Regions from separate parts of the Thioalkalivibrio sp. ALMg9 genome, predicted to be linked through region 1. Evidence: predicted binding sites of a transcription regulator. Region 1 holds the regulator's gene; the other holds the start of a gene.
What was found. The regulator FNR, encoded in region 1, switches genes on or off when oxygen is low (the NO sensors DNR and NnrR bind a similar motif). The targets are predictions, from matches to a motif close to TTGATNTANATCAA.
Positions count from the first base shown of each region.

Region 2: hemN (oxygen-independent coproporphyrinogen III oxidase) is a predicted target of FNR. The motif match lies at 3,121-3,134, and genes of this name have one in related genera.

Region 1 covers NZ_AQYC01000009.1:161,784-167,981, reverse strand. Annotated here, with positions in the region: gene F792_RS0109975 (hypothetical protein) at 1-425, opposite strand, end outside; gene F792_RS0109970 (cyclopropane-fatty-acyl-phospholipid synthase family protein) at 563-1,801, opposite strand; gene fnr (fumarate/nitrate reduction transcriptional regulator Fnr) at 2,093-2,824, shown strand; gene F792_RS0109960 (DUF2390 domain-containing protein) at 2,817-3,314, shown strand; gene F792_RS0109955 (DUF2058 domain-containing protein) at 3,387-3,956, shown strand; gene F792_RS0109950 (hypothetical protein) at 3,989-4,207, opposite strand; gene F792_RS0109945 (carbamate kinase) at 4,303-5,208, opposite strand; gene dcd (dCTP deaminase) at 5,240-5,806, opposite strand; gene apbC (iron-sulfur cluster carrier protein ApbC) at 5,834-6,198, opposite strand, start outside.
Region 2 covers NZ_AQYC01000009.1:709,826-716,023, reverse strand. Annotated here, with positions in the region: gene F792_RS0112460 (YgiQ family radical SAM protein) at 1-22, shown strand, start outside; gene F792_RS0112455 (SDR family NAD(P)-dependent oxidoreductase) at 35-823, opposite strand; gene hpnE (hydroxysqualene dehydroxylase HpnE) at 820-2,166, opposite strand; gene hpnD (presqualene diphosphate synthase HpnD) at 2,171-3,031, opposite strand; gene hemN (oxygen-independent coproporphyrinogen III oxidase) at 3,209-4,597, shown strand; gene hpnC (squalene synthase HpnC) at 4,632-5,501, opposite strand; gene gph (phosphoglycolate phosphatase) at 5,551-6,198, opposite strand, start outside.

The sequences.
Region 1 (6,198 bases):
TCTCCCATCGCCAGGTCGCGGGTGACGAACAGCAGATCCGGCAGCAAGTCGATGGTGTTGCGCAGCTGATCGCGCGAGCGCTCCTGGCGCTTGCCCCGTGTGGCGTCCGCCACGAAGCGCGCGACCAGGCCGATGACCCCGAACAGCAGGGTGTAAACGGCAAAGAAGATGAAGTTCTGTGCCGGGGCGGCGTGGCCGAAACCGAGAAAGTAGCCGCCCTGCATTGCCAGGAACGTGACTGGCCCGGCGGCCCACAGCAACTGCAGGAAGTTCAGCGACCAGGGAACACGCCGCGCGGTGGCGGCCACCTCGGTAATGCGGCTGCGCCCGGCCGCCTCGATCAGGACGTGTTCCTGTGACGGTCCGCCGGCCTGCGGGCTTTCCTGGCCCTGTGCCTCCCTGCGTTTACGAAAGCGACCGAACACGCGCCCCTGCTCCGGAATGGGTGGTTACCGCCGGCATGGCCGCAACGTGACCACTAGTGTAGGGAATGCGCGTTCGGTTCGCCCGAGTTTTGCAGTACTTTCGGGATCGGCCCCGGATCGCTCCCCTCGCCTCGCCTTCAGGCGGCGTCGCTGGGCTGTGCCCGGGCCTTCCCGGGCGGTGTGGAGATCACTTCGGGGGCATCGTCACGATAGAGGTAATCGCGGGTCAACGGCACCGCATCCTGCTGCTTGGCCATCTGCACGTGGAAGACCACCTGATCCCACCAGCGGAAGGTGGCCTCACAGCTGGCCAGGTAGAACTCCCACATGCGGCAGAAACGCTCATCGAAGCGTTCGACGGCCTCGGGCCGCACCTTCTGGAAGCGGCGATACCACTCGGCCAGCGTCTCGGCGTAATGCAGGCGCCAGAACTCGATATCGGTGGTGTACAGCGGCGTGGGCTCCAGCGCGCCCATCACCTCGGACAGGGCCGGCGTATACCCGCCCGGAAAGATGTACTTGCTCAGCCAGGGGTTGGAGGTACTCGGTGGTTCCTGACGCCCGATGGTGTGCAGCACCGCAATGCCTTCCGGCTTCAGCAGATCATGCACGCGCTGGAAGAACGTCTCGTAGTTGGGCGTGCCCACATGCTCGAACATGCCGACGCTGACGATGCGGTCGTACTGATCGTCGTGTTCGCGGTAGTCCTGATAGAGGAACCGCACCCGATCCTCGAGCCCCCGACGCTTGGCCTCGTCACGGGCAACCCGCAACTGCTCCTTCGACAGCGTCACGCCATCGACATGGACACCGGCATGCTCGGCGAGATGGAAGGCCAGACCGCCCCAGCCGCAACCGATGTCGAGCACCCGCATGCCCGGCTCCAGCATCAACTTCTTCCGCAGCATCGCGCACTTGGCCTGCTGCGCCTCTTCCAGCGTCATATCCGGGCGCTCGAAATAGGCGCAGCTGTAGAACATGCCCTCGTCCAGGAACTGACGATAAAGCCACTCATCGACGTCGTAGTGATGGGCGATGTTCTGGTAACAGCGCGCCACCTTGTTGCCCTGCTCGATCAGGGCCCGCAGCATGCGCACTGCAGGGTTGACCCGCTGCTTGAACATCGGCGCGAAGTTGCGCATGGCCACGTCGAGGAACACCTGCAGGCCCTCGGGGCCGGGCGACCACAGGCCGTCCATGTAGGTCTCGCCCAGCTGGAAGCCCGGGTCGCGCCCAATCTTGCGTAACGCCGCCTTGTCATGCACCTGCATGGTGATTTCCGGCGCGCCGTTCCCGAAACGCTGCTCACGGCCATCCGGATGCCGCAGCACGAAGGCCCCGTAGCGTATGTACTGCTCCAGTAACCGCTCGATCATCTCTACCCCTGTCCTTGTTCTAGCGGTCGGGTCTCTCAGCCCCCACGCGTAACGCCGAACGTGACCGTGCCGCAGACTCTAGACTCAGTCTAATAACCGATGTCTCGCATTGTCCACGCAGCCGCCGGAGGGAGAAGACATCGAGCCATCTCGATGTGCGGCCCGGCTGACCGACAGCAAACCCTTCTGTAATCGCCTACAACTCATGGGGACAGTACCGCATTCCCATCCCCGATGGCATACCCCGAAGATCGCTTTCCCCAACGTCGAAAAAACGGCTACCCTGCACCCATGACGCTACGACCCACCCAAGCCTGCCAGCACTGCACCCTGCGCCAGCTCTGCCTGCCCATGGGCCTGCCCCAGGATGAACTCTGGCAACTCGACCAAATCGTCCAGCAACGCCGGCCGATCGCCAAGGGTGCGCCCCTGTTCACCATGGGGACCAAGTTCGAAGCGCTGTACGCGGTCCGCACCGGGGCACTGAAAACGGTGCTGATCTCCGATGACGGGACCGAACAGATCACCGGCTTCGCGCTGGCCGGCGACCTCCTGGGGCTGGACGCGATCCACTCCGGCAAGCACCCGGTCAGTGCCATTGCGCTGGAGTCCACCAGCGTCTGCGCCGTGCCCTACGGCCATGTCGACGACCTCGCCGGCCGCCTGCCGACCTTCCGCCAGCACATGATGAGCGTGATGAGTCAGGAACTGGCCCAGGACGAAAGCCTGCACGCCCTGCTCGGCCAACGTACCGCGGAGCAGCGTCTGGCGACCTTCCTGATCGTCCTGTCGGAACGCCATCGCGCCCGCGGCCTGTCCCCCGAGCGGTTCTACCTGCCCATGTCACGGGCAGACATCGCCAACCACCTGGGCCTGACCCAGGAGACCATCAGCCGCCTGTTTACTCAGCTGCGCAACCAGGGTGTGATCAACCTGCACACCCGGGATCTGGAGATCCTCCAGCCCGACGGCCTGCGCAACACGGCCGGGGTCACCTTCACCTCCGCCGCGAGCAGTGCCTGAACCCGGACCCAAGCCGGAGCCAGGGGAAGACCCACTGGCCACAGACTTCGCCCCGTTCTGGGCATTCGCCGCCAGCCTCTGGGCCGACCCCGTCGCGCGTGAGCGCCTGATGCGCTGGCAGGACGATTTTGGCGTGGACGTGATGCTGGCGTTGTTTGCCCTGTGGTACCCGCAGCCCCTGAGCACCCCGCAATGGCGGGCACTACGGGAAACGGCCCGGCGCTGGCAGGCATCCTCCACCGAACGCCTCCGCGTACTGCGTCGGCAACTCCACACCCCCGAACGCGACACGCTCTACCGCGCCGTACTGGCGCTGGAGCTGCAAAGCGAGCGCCTCGGCGGCCTGCAACTGCTCGCAGAGGCCCGACGCCAGGCCGAACAGAGCACCGGGGCCAACGCCATCGATCCCCAGCGCCGACTGCGCACCCTGTTCCCCGATCTGCCGGATGCCGAGATCCGCGACGGAGTGCGCGCGTTTGCCGCGGCCTGACCGGCGCCGTGCTGCACGCGAGGGCAGATTCCGGCTATGCTCCCCGCACATTGACCGAACACGGCAGGATTCATGTCGGAAGATCTGCGCAGTCAGCTCCTGAAGAAGGGGCTGGTGGACGAAAAACAGGTTCGCCAGGCCAAGTCGCAAAAGCACAAGGCCCAGAAAGGCAACGCGAAAAAGAAAAAGGACCGCAATACCGGTCCGGAGCCAGGCGTTGCCGAGGCGCGCAAGGCCGAGCAGGCCGAGCGTTCGCGACAGAAGAACCGCGAACAGCAGGAGCGTGCCGAACGCCGGGCGCGCCACGCGCAGATCCGCGAACTAGTGAGCACCCACCTGGCGCCAATCCCCACCGGCGATGCCGCGCTGGATTATCACTTCCAGCAGGGCGGGCAGATCCGCCACCTCCCGGTGACCGCCGACCTGCAAAAGCGCCTGGCCGATGGCCGCGCCGCGCTTGCCGGCCTGGATGTGCGCCCGGAAAAGGGGTTCCGGGTCATCCCGCGAGAGACCGCCGACCGCATCCGCGAGCGCGATCCGGAATGGCCACTGGTCATCCCCGCCGAGGACGAAACCGGATCGGAACCCGCCCCGGACGACCCGTACAAGGACTACGTCGTACCCGACGACCTCATGTGGTGACTGCAGGGGAATCCCCGCAGTCACCGATCCAATCAGTCGGTTGCGCGCTTCACGTCCGCGGCGGGCATGCCGCTTTGCTGCGGGCGCCGCGCCTCGTCACTGGACATGTCCTGCGGCGTGATGCCGCCCTGCTCCAGGCCCTGGGCGGGGCCGGCCGACTCCTCCGGCTCGCCGCTGCCGCAGCCTAGCGCCAGCAGACCCACGGCCGTCAGACCGATCACCAGGGGGGCGGCTCGCTGAATCTCTCGCATCATCTTCACTCTTGATCCATGTGTACTCGAAGCCTGCAAACTCTGCGGCGGGCGTGCAACATCGAGTGTAACAGGCGGGGGTTCCGGCAAGGGCTTCAGGCGGCGCCCACCGGCAGGATCCGGGTCCCCGCCTGCCCGGCCAGGATAGCCGCGGCGTCCTCCAGCGAACCGATCCCGACCCGAATGCCGCCCTGGGCAGCGCGCCGTGCAGCCTCCATCTTCGGCCCCATGGAACCGCCCGGGTACGCCGCCGGCTCCACGGCCGTAACCAGAAGCGCCTTCAGGCGCCGGGCGTCCGGTGTGCCCCAGTCCATGTAGACGCCGTCGACATCGGTCAGCATCAACAACCAGTCCGCCCCGACATGCGCGGCCAGGCGCGCGGCCGTCAGGTCCTTGTCCACCACGGCCTCGATGCCGTATAGACGCCCGTCGCCGTCACGCGCGACCGGTACGCCGCCGCCCCCGGCACAGATCGCCACCGACCCGCCATCCACGAGACTGCGGACGGCCTCCATACCCAGCAGGCGTTGCGGCTCCGGCGACGCCACCACCCGCCGCCAGCCCTCGCCGTCTGGTGCCACGTCCCAGCCGCGCTCGTCGGCCAGCGCGCGGGCGCGGGCCGCGTCCCAGGTCGGGCCAATGAACTTTTCCGGGTGGTCGAAGGCGGGGTCGTTCGGGTCGACCTCGGTCTGGGTGAGCAGACTCGCCACCCGGTCATGGCCCAGCGCGTTATGCAGCTCCCGCGCCAGGATGTAGCCGATCATGCCGTGGCTCTCGGCCCCGACCACATCCAGCGGCCAGGCGATGCGATCGCATTCCGCCTGATTGGCGAGCAACCCCACCTGCGGCCCGTTGCCGTGGGTGACGACCACCTCGTGCTCGCGCGCCACGGCCGCGATGGCTGCCGCCGCACACTGGGCGTTGTGCTGCTGGGCCTCGGCCGAGGGGGTCTCGCCGCGTTGCAGCAGGGCGTTACCGCCCAGCGCGATCACGATACGCATGGCGGGCCTACTCCGTACTTGAAGGGTTGGGTCAGGTGCGCGGGAGCGTGACGCCGCGCTGGCCCTGGTATTTGCCACCGCGGTCCTTGTAGGAGGTCTCGCAGACCTCGTCGGACTGCAGGAACAGCATCTGCGCCACGCCCTCGTTGGCGTAGATCTTGGCGGGCAGCGGCGTGGTGTTGGAGAACTCCAGCGTCACGTGGCCCTCCCACTCGGGCTCCAGTGGGGTCACGTTCACGATGATGCCGCAGCGCGCGTAGGTCGACTTGCCCAGACAGATGGTCAGCACATCGCGCGGGATGCGGAAGTACTCGACCGTATGCGCCAGGGCAAAGGAGTTCGGCGGGATAATGCAGCAGTCCGACTGCACGTCCACGAAACTGCCCTCGTCGAAGCCCTTGGGGTCGACAACGCTGGAGTTGATGTTGGTGAAGATCTTGAAGTGATCGGAGCAGCGCACGTCATAGCCGTAGCTCGAGGTCCCGTAGGACACGATCCGCTGCTCGTCGCGGTAGCGGATCTGGCCGGGCTCGAAGGGCTCGATCATGCCCTTCGTCTCGGCCATCTCCCGAATCCAGCGGTCCGCCTTGATGCTCATTGGGCCTGTCCCTGGTGGCGCACCGGATCAGTTGTCCTGGATCACGATGTTGGGGAATTTGCTGCTGTAGTCCTTGGACTGCTCAGCCAGCTTGGCACCCGTGCGCCGTGCGATCTCGCGGTAGATCTCCGTGATGCGGCCCTCCGGGTCGGCGACCACGGTGGGTTCGCCACCGTCCGCCTGCTCGCGGATGCGGATGTCCAGCGGCAGTGCGCCCAGCAGATCCACGCCGTATTCCTCCGCCATGCCCTCGGCGCCGCCCTGGCCGAAGATGTATTCCTCGTGGCCGCACTTCGAGCAGATGTGGATGCTCATGTTCTCGATGATGCCGAGCACCGGCACCTCGACCTTCTCGAACATGCGCAGGCCCTTGCGCGCATCCAGCAACGCGA
Region 2 (6,198 bases), 550 kb from region 1:
CGGAAAACGACCGCGCGCCTGACGCCGCTGCGGTTCAGGACGCCGCGTCGGGCACCGGGACCTGGCCTTCCAGACTGATGTTCAGACCGGTGGTGGTGCGGTCGCCGGGGTCCAGGAAGTACAGATAGGGGCCGACCACGGCCTCGGGCTCGGGCAGGAGGTCGGGGTTTTCCCCGGGATAATGGCCGGCGCGGAAGCGGGTGCGCACCGGGCCGGTGTCGATACCGTTCACGTGCAGGAAGCGCGGTTCGTTGCGATGCTCGTGCGACAGGATGTCGATCAGGCCGTCCTGGGCCGCCTTGGCCATGCCGAAGGCGCCCCAGAAGGCCTTGCGGGCGTTCTGAGTGGACACGACCAGGCTCCCGGTGGGACTGGCCTCCAGCAGCGGCAGGACGGCCTGCGTGAGGAAGAACGGGCCGTGCAGGTTACTGTTGATGACCTTGAACCACAGCTCCGGGTCGTAGTTCTTCATCGGCATCAGGGCGCCGGCCCAGCCCGCGTTCATTACCAGCCCGTCCAGGCGGCCGAGGGAGTCGCGGATGTTCTCCGCCAGGTCACCATAGTCCTTGACCGTCGCGCCTTCGAGATTCAGTGGGTAGATCGCGGGCTGCGGGTGACCGGCCTGTTCGATCCGGTCATAGACCGCTTCGAGGCCCTTCAGGTCCTTGTCCAGCAGGACCACGATCGCGCCGGCCGCGGCACAGGCCTCGGCAACCGCGCGGCCGATGCCGTCGGCGGCCCCAGTGACCAGGATCACGCGTTCATCGAAGGCGCCGGGTTCCGGGCGGTAGGCGAGCAGGCGGGGAATATCGAGATCGGTCAAGGATGGTCCTCCAGATACAGGTGCGCCGATTCTAGTCCAGATTGTACGGCCGCTTCGAGCGTGGACGGCAGTGCAGGCGTCAGGTAATCCCCGGCCAGATAACACCCCGGCCAGGGCGTGCGGGCCGGCGGGCGACGTGCATCCAGACCGGCTTGCGCGTCCAGCGTCGCGCGGCGTTCGCAAATGCTGTGGCCGGTCTCGGGTTCGCCCAGTTCGGGGAAGGTTTGGGCCAGGGAGCGGGCGACGGTGCGCCATCGCGCATCCGCCGTCAACGGTTCGAGGTCGTCGGCCGCCGAGATCACGACCGCCAGCCAGTGTGGTGCCCCGGCGACATGCCGCGCGATCAGCCATTGGCCATGCTGGTCCAGCAGCCCCTGTAGTGGCGGAAGATCATCAAGGCGCCGCGCATAGCGCAGGTAGACCGTGCAGATGCTGCGGGCGCCCATGGCATTCAGGCCCTGGTGCGTGGCCTCCCAGCCGGTTTCGTGTGGCAGCAGGGCAGCGGCGGCGGCTGGAGGGGTCGCCATGATCACGCCGCGCGCCGGGCTCGCCACGCCCTGGCGGTCGCGCAGGCGGAAGGGGGCGGCGTCGTGAGTCGTGCTGCGCTCAATGGCGGTGATGCGGCGGCCCAGATCCACTCTGGCGCCACGCTCCCGGAGTTCCTGGACAGCCGGTTCCGGGAACAGCTCGCCGAGTGGCCGCGCGGGGACGAGAAGGCGCGCGGCCTCCGGGCCATGGTTGAGCGCCAGGCGCAGGACGTTCTGGAAGATGCGGGCCGAGGCGGTTCGGGTCGGGGTGTTCATCACCGCCAGGCACAACGGGTCCCACAGGCTGCGAATGAGGGCGTCGGGCTGACGGCGCTGGCGCAGCCAGTCGAGGACGGGGAGATCGTCGCGCAGGGGCCGGTGCAACATGGCGGCGGCGCCGGACAGGGCACGCAGGCGTGTACCAAGGGAGTGCTTCGCAAGCGCCCGGTAAAGCGCGGCGGCCAGGGCGGGCAACCGGGGCGAACGCGGTTCCAGCAGGAACGCCGGGGCCTGCGGCCGGCCGGTAGGCTCGAACATGCGCAGGCCGAAGGGCAGGGCCTGAAACGCCTGCTCGGGGTTGATGCCGACCGAACGGATCTGCTGCAGGGTCTGCTGGCAGGCCCCGACCAGGATGTGCTGGCCGTTGTCGAGCGGGGTGCCGTCCAGGTCGAGGTTGCGGGCACGGCCACCGGGGGTCTTGCCGGCCTCGATCAGGTACACGGATTGCCCGGCGCGAGCAAGCGCCAGCGCAGCGGTCAGGCCGGCCCAGCCCGCGCCGACCACGACCGCCGGGGCCGGGGGGGAGCTGGAGGTCATGGCATCAGGCCGCGCGGCGGCGTTGTTCGCGCTTCAGGCGGCGCGCGGTGCGCCACGCGATCCACAGCTTGCGGATCGGGGTCAGGCGTACGCGGTGTTCCAGCACGCGATAGCCATCGTCCGCGATCTCGTCGAGCAGGGTGCGGTAGATGGCTGCCATGATCAGGCCCGGGCGCTGGGCGTAGCGGTCGGCGTCCGGGAGGTGTTCCTCGGCGCGTTCGTAGTAGCGTCGCGCCCGTTCCGCCTGCTCCGCGAACAGGGCGCGGTGGCGGTCGTCGGTGATGTTGATCTGGAATTCCTCCGGCTTGACCCCGTGCTTGCTGAGCTCGTCCATGGGGATGTACACGCGGCCGCGCATGGCGTCCTCGTGCACGTCGCGCAGGATGTTGGTGAGCTGCAACGCCATGCCGAGGTCGTGGGCGTACTTGAGAGTGCGCCGATCGGTGTAGCCGAAGATGTGAGCGGACAGGATGCCTACGACGCTGGCCGCGCGGTAGCAGTACAGCGACAGCGTGGTGAAGTCCGGATAGCTGTCGTAGTCGAGATCCATCTGCATGCCGTCGATGATCTCGTCGAAATACTCGCGCCCGAGGTCAAAGGCGGCGATATGCGGCTGCAGTGCCTGGGTGATGGGGTGGCGGGGTTCGCCGGCGAACAGGCGCTCGATCTCCTGGCGCCACCAGTCGAGCTTGGTGCGCGCAATGCTCTCCTCGCTCACCTCGTCGACGATGTCGTCGACTTCCCGGCAGAAGGCGTACAGCGCCGTGATGGCGCGACGGCGATCCGGTTCCAGAAAGCGGAACGCGTAGTAGAAGCTGGAGCCGCTTTGCGCGGCCTTCTCCTCGCAATACTCGTCGGGGGACATGCGCTCTCGCGTGGCGGGTGTCGAACAGGGAGGAGAAGGCTAGCACAGGCAGCACAGGGGGCGGGAGAGGGCGCCATGAAGGCGGATTGTTGACCTGTATCAAGCTCGGGCCTGGCGTGCGGCCGTAGTCTGCAGAACCAAGGTCGCGAGTGCGCGGCGACGGCTGTGGAGCTCCCAATGGAACAACGCCTGGTGTTTGATCCCGAAATCCTGCGCCGCTACGACGTGAGTGGGCCGCGGTACACGTCGTATCCCACCGCGCCACAGTTTCACGAGGGCTTCGACGACCGCGCCTATGCCGAGGCGGCGCAGGCGACCAACGGGGCCGATCCGGCGCGCCCCCTGTCGCTGTACGTGCATGTCCCGTTCTGCGACACGGTGTGCTTCTACTGCGCCTGCAACAAGGTCATCACCGGAAATTACCAGCGCGCCCAGCGCTACCTGCAGTATCTGGAGCGCGAGGCCGAATTGCAGGGCGAGCTGTTCGATCGGGAACGCACTGTCGGGCAGCTGCACTTCGGGGGCGGCACGCCGACCTATCTTGGCGATGACGATCTGCGCCGGGTGATGGCGACGCTGGCGAGGCACTTCCGCCTGGACGAAAGCGATGCCCGCGAGTTCTCCATCGAGATTGATCCGCGCGCGGTGCGGCCCGGGACCATCCCGCTGCTGGGCGAGCTGGGTTTTAACCGGATCAGCCTCGGGGTGCAGGATTTCGACCCGAACGTGCAGCGGGCGGTGAACCGCATCCAGCCGTTCAAGGTGACCGCGCAGGCGGTGGAGCAGGCGCGGGCCAACGGCTTCGAATCCACCAACCTGGATCTGATCTACGGCCTTCCCTTGCAGACGGTGGAGACCTATACCGCCACCCTGGAACGCGCGCTGGAGCTGCGCCCGGAGCGCCTGGCGATCTACAACTACGCGCACCTGCCGCAGATGTTCAAGACTCAGCGCCAGATCCGCGAGGCCGACCTGCCGGACGCCGCGGAGAAGCTGGCGATCTTCGAGACCACCATCGCTCGCCTGACCGATGCCGGCTATGTCTACATCGGGATGGATCATTTCGCCCTGCCGGACGACGAACTGGCCACGGCCCAGCGCGCCGGGACGCTGCAGCGCAATTTCCAGGGCTACTCCACACGGGCGGAGTACGACCTGGTGGCACTGGGGCCGACGGCTATCGGCAAGGTGGGCGCCACCTACAGCCAGAACCTGCGCGAACTGGATGCCTATTACGCGCGGCTGGATGCCGGGCGCCTGCCGGTCTTTCGCGGACTCGAACTGAGTGCCGACGATCGGCTGCGCCGGGACGTGATTACCGAACTCATGTGCCACTCGCGCATCGATTTCGCCGCGATCGAGGCGCGCCACGGGATCGTGTTCGGCGAGGTCCTTGGGGATGCACTGGAGCGGCTTCAGGGCATGGAGGCCGATGGACTGGTACGGATCGGCGCGGAGCGCCTGGAGATCCTGCCGCGCGGGCGCCTGCTGCTGCGCAACGTCGCCATGGCCTTCGACGCCTACCTGAAGACGGAGAGCGCGCAGCGCTACAGCAAGGTGGTCTGACGGCGGTGAAACGCGCCTGATGCAAAAGGCCCCGTCAGCGGGCCCGGGTGCGCCGCCGCGGGCGCAGGCTGTGGCTCAGGATGATCCAGGCGTCGCGGGTACGCAGGCGCGGGCGGGCAAAGACGTCATCCTGCTGGCGCAGCCGCCATAGGATGCGCGCCCCGCCGTTGATGATTGCGCAGATCTCCAGGCCCATGCGCCCGCGCAGCATGCCGCCCAGCGGCGCCCCGGCGCGCAGCAGCCGGTCGGCGCGGGCGTATTGAAACTGCATCAGGTTGCGTAGCTGGAAGGTGGTCTGCCCGGTGGCCAGCATCGCTTCGGTCACGCCGTACTGGTCCATCTCTTCCTGCGGCAGGTAGATGCGGTTGTTCTCCTGCAGGTCCTGCTGCAGGTCCTGGTAGAAGTTGATCAGCTGCAGCGCCGAGCAGATGGCGTCCGAGTACCCCAGCATCTCGTCGGTCGGGTTGCCGTTCAGGTGCAGCATCAGCCGGCCAACCGGGTTGGCTGAGCGGCGGCAGTAGTCCATGACCTCGCCGAAGGTCGCATAGCGGGTCTGTTCCAGATCCTGCAGGAAGGCGTCGATCAGGTCGGAGAACGGCGCGGCCGGGAGGTCGAAGCGGGCGCGGGCGTCGGCAAGGGCAATCCATTCGGGTTCGTGTTCGGCGGCGGGGTCTTCCAGGATCTGCACCCGTTCCTGCATCGTCAGCAGCGCCTGGCGCCGCTCGGCGACCGGACGCGGGTCCTCGTCGGCCAGGTCGTCGGCATCGCGTGCGAAGCAGTAGATCGCCGCTACGGGGCCGCGCAGGCGACTGGGCAGCAGCCAGGAGGCCACGGGGAAGTTCTCGTAATGCGCCTTGGCACGCTGGCGACAGTGGCGGTAGGCCGAACGGATACGGGGCGACATGGGTGCTCAGGCCCTGTTTCCGGCGTGCGGGGCGCCGGGGTGGGCGGATTCAGCGCGCAAGCCCGGGCTCCGTGGCGGCTCCGTCGGCGTACCAGGCCCAGAAGTCGTTCGGCTGTTCCAGGGCGGCATCGGCGCCCCATTGATCCGGACGCTGGTTGGCGTCGATGTAGCCCCAGTTGGCGATCAGGGTGGGCATGCCGGCGGCCCGTCCGGCCGCGATGTCGCGTTCTGCATCGCCCCAGTAGCAGTGGCGTTCCGGCGGCAGGCCAGTCTGCCGGGCGGCCAGCCACATGGGTTCCGGGGCGGGTTTGCGCTGGGGCAGGGTATCGCCGCTGACGACGGCTGCCATGCGCGCATGCAGCCCGAGGGCCTCCAGCAGTGGATCGGTCAGCCAGCCCGGCTTGTTGGTCACCACGCCGATGGACCAGCCGCGGGCCTCGCAGGCGTCCAGCAGCTCTGCGAGTCCGGGAAACAGGGCGGTGGTCCGGCACAGGTCGCGGGCGTAGATCTCCAGGTAGCGCTTCTTGAGATGCTCCGCGAAGGCGGGATCGGCGTCCGGGAAGGCGAGATCCACCAGGGCCCGGGACCCGTGGGAGACAAAGTTACGCACGACCTCGAACGCCAGCGGCGCACGGTCGTGTTCGGCCATCAGGGTGACCAGGGCCGCATGCATGTCGGGAGCGGTGTCCAGCAGGGT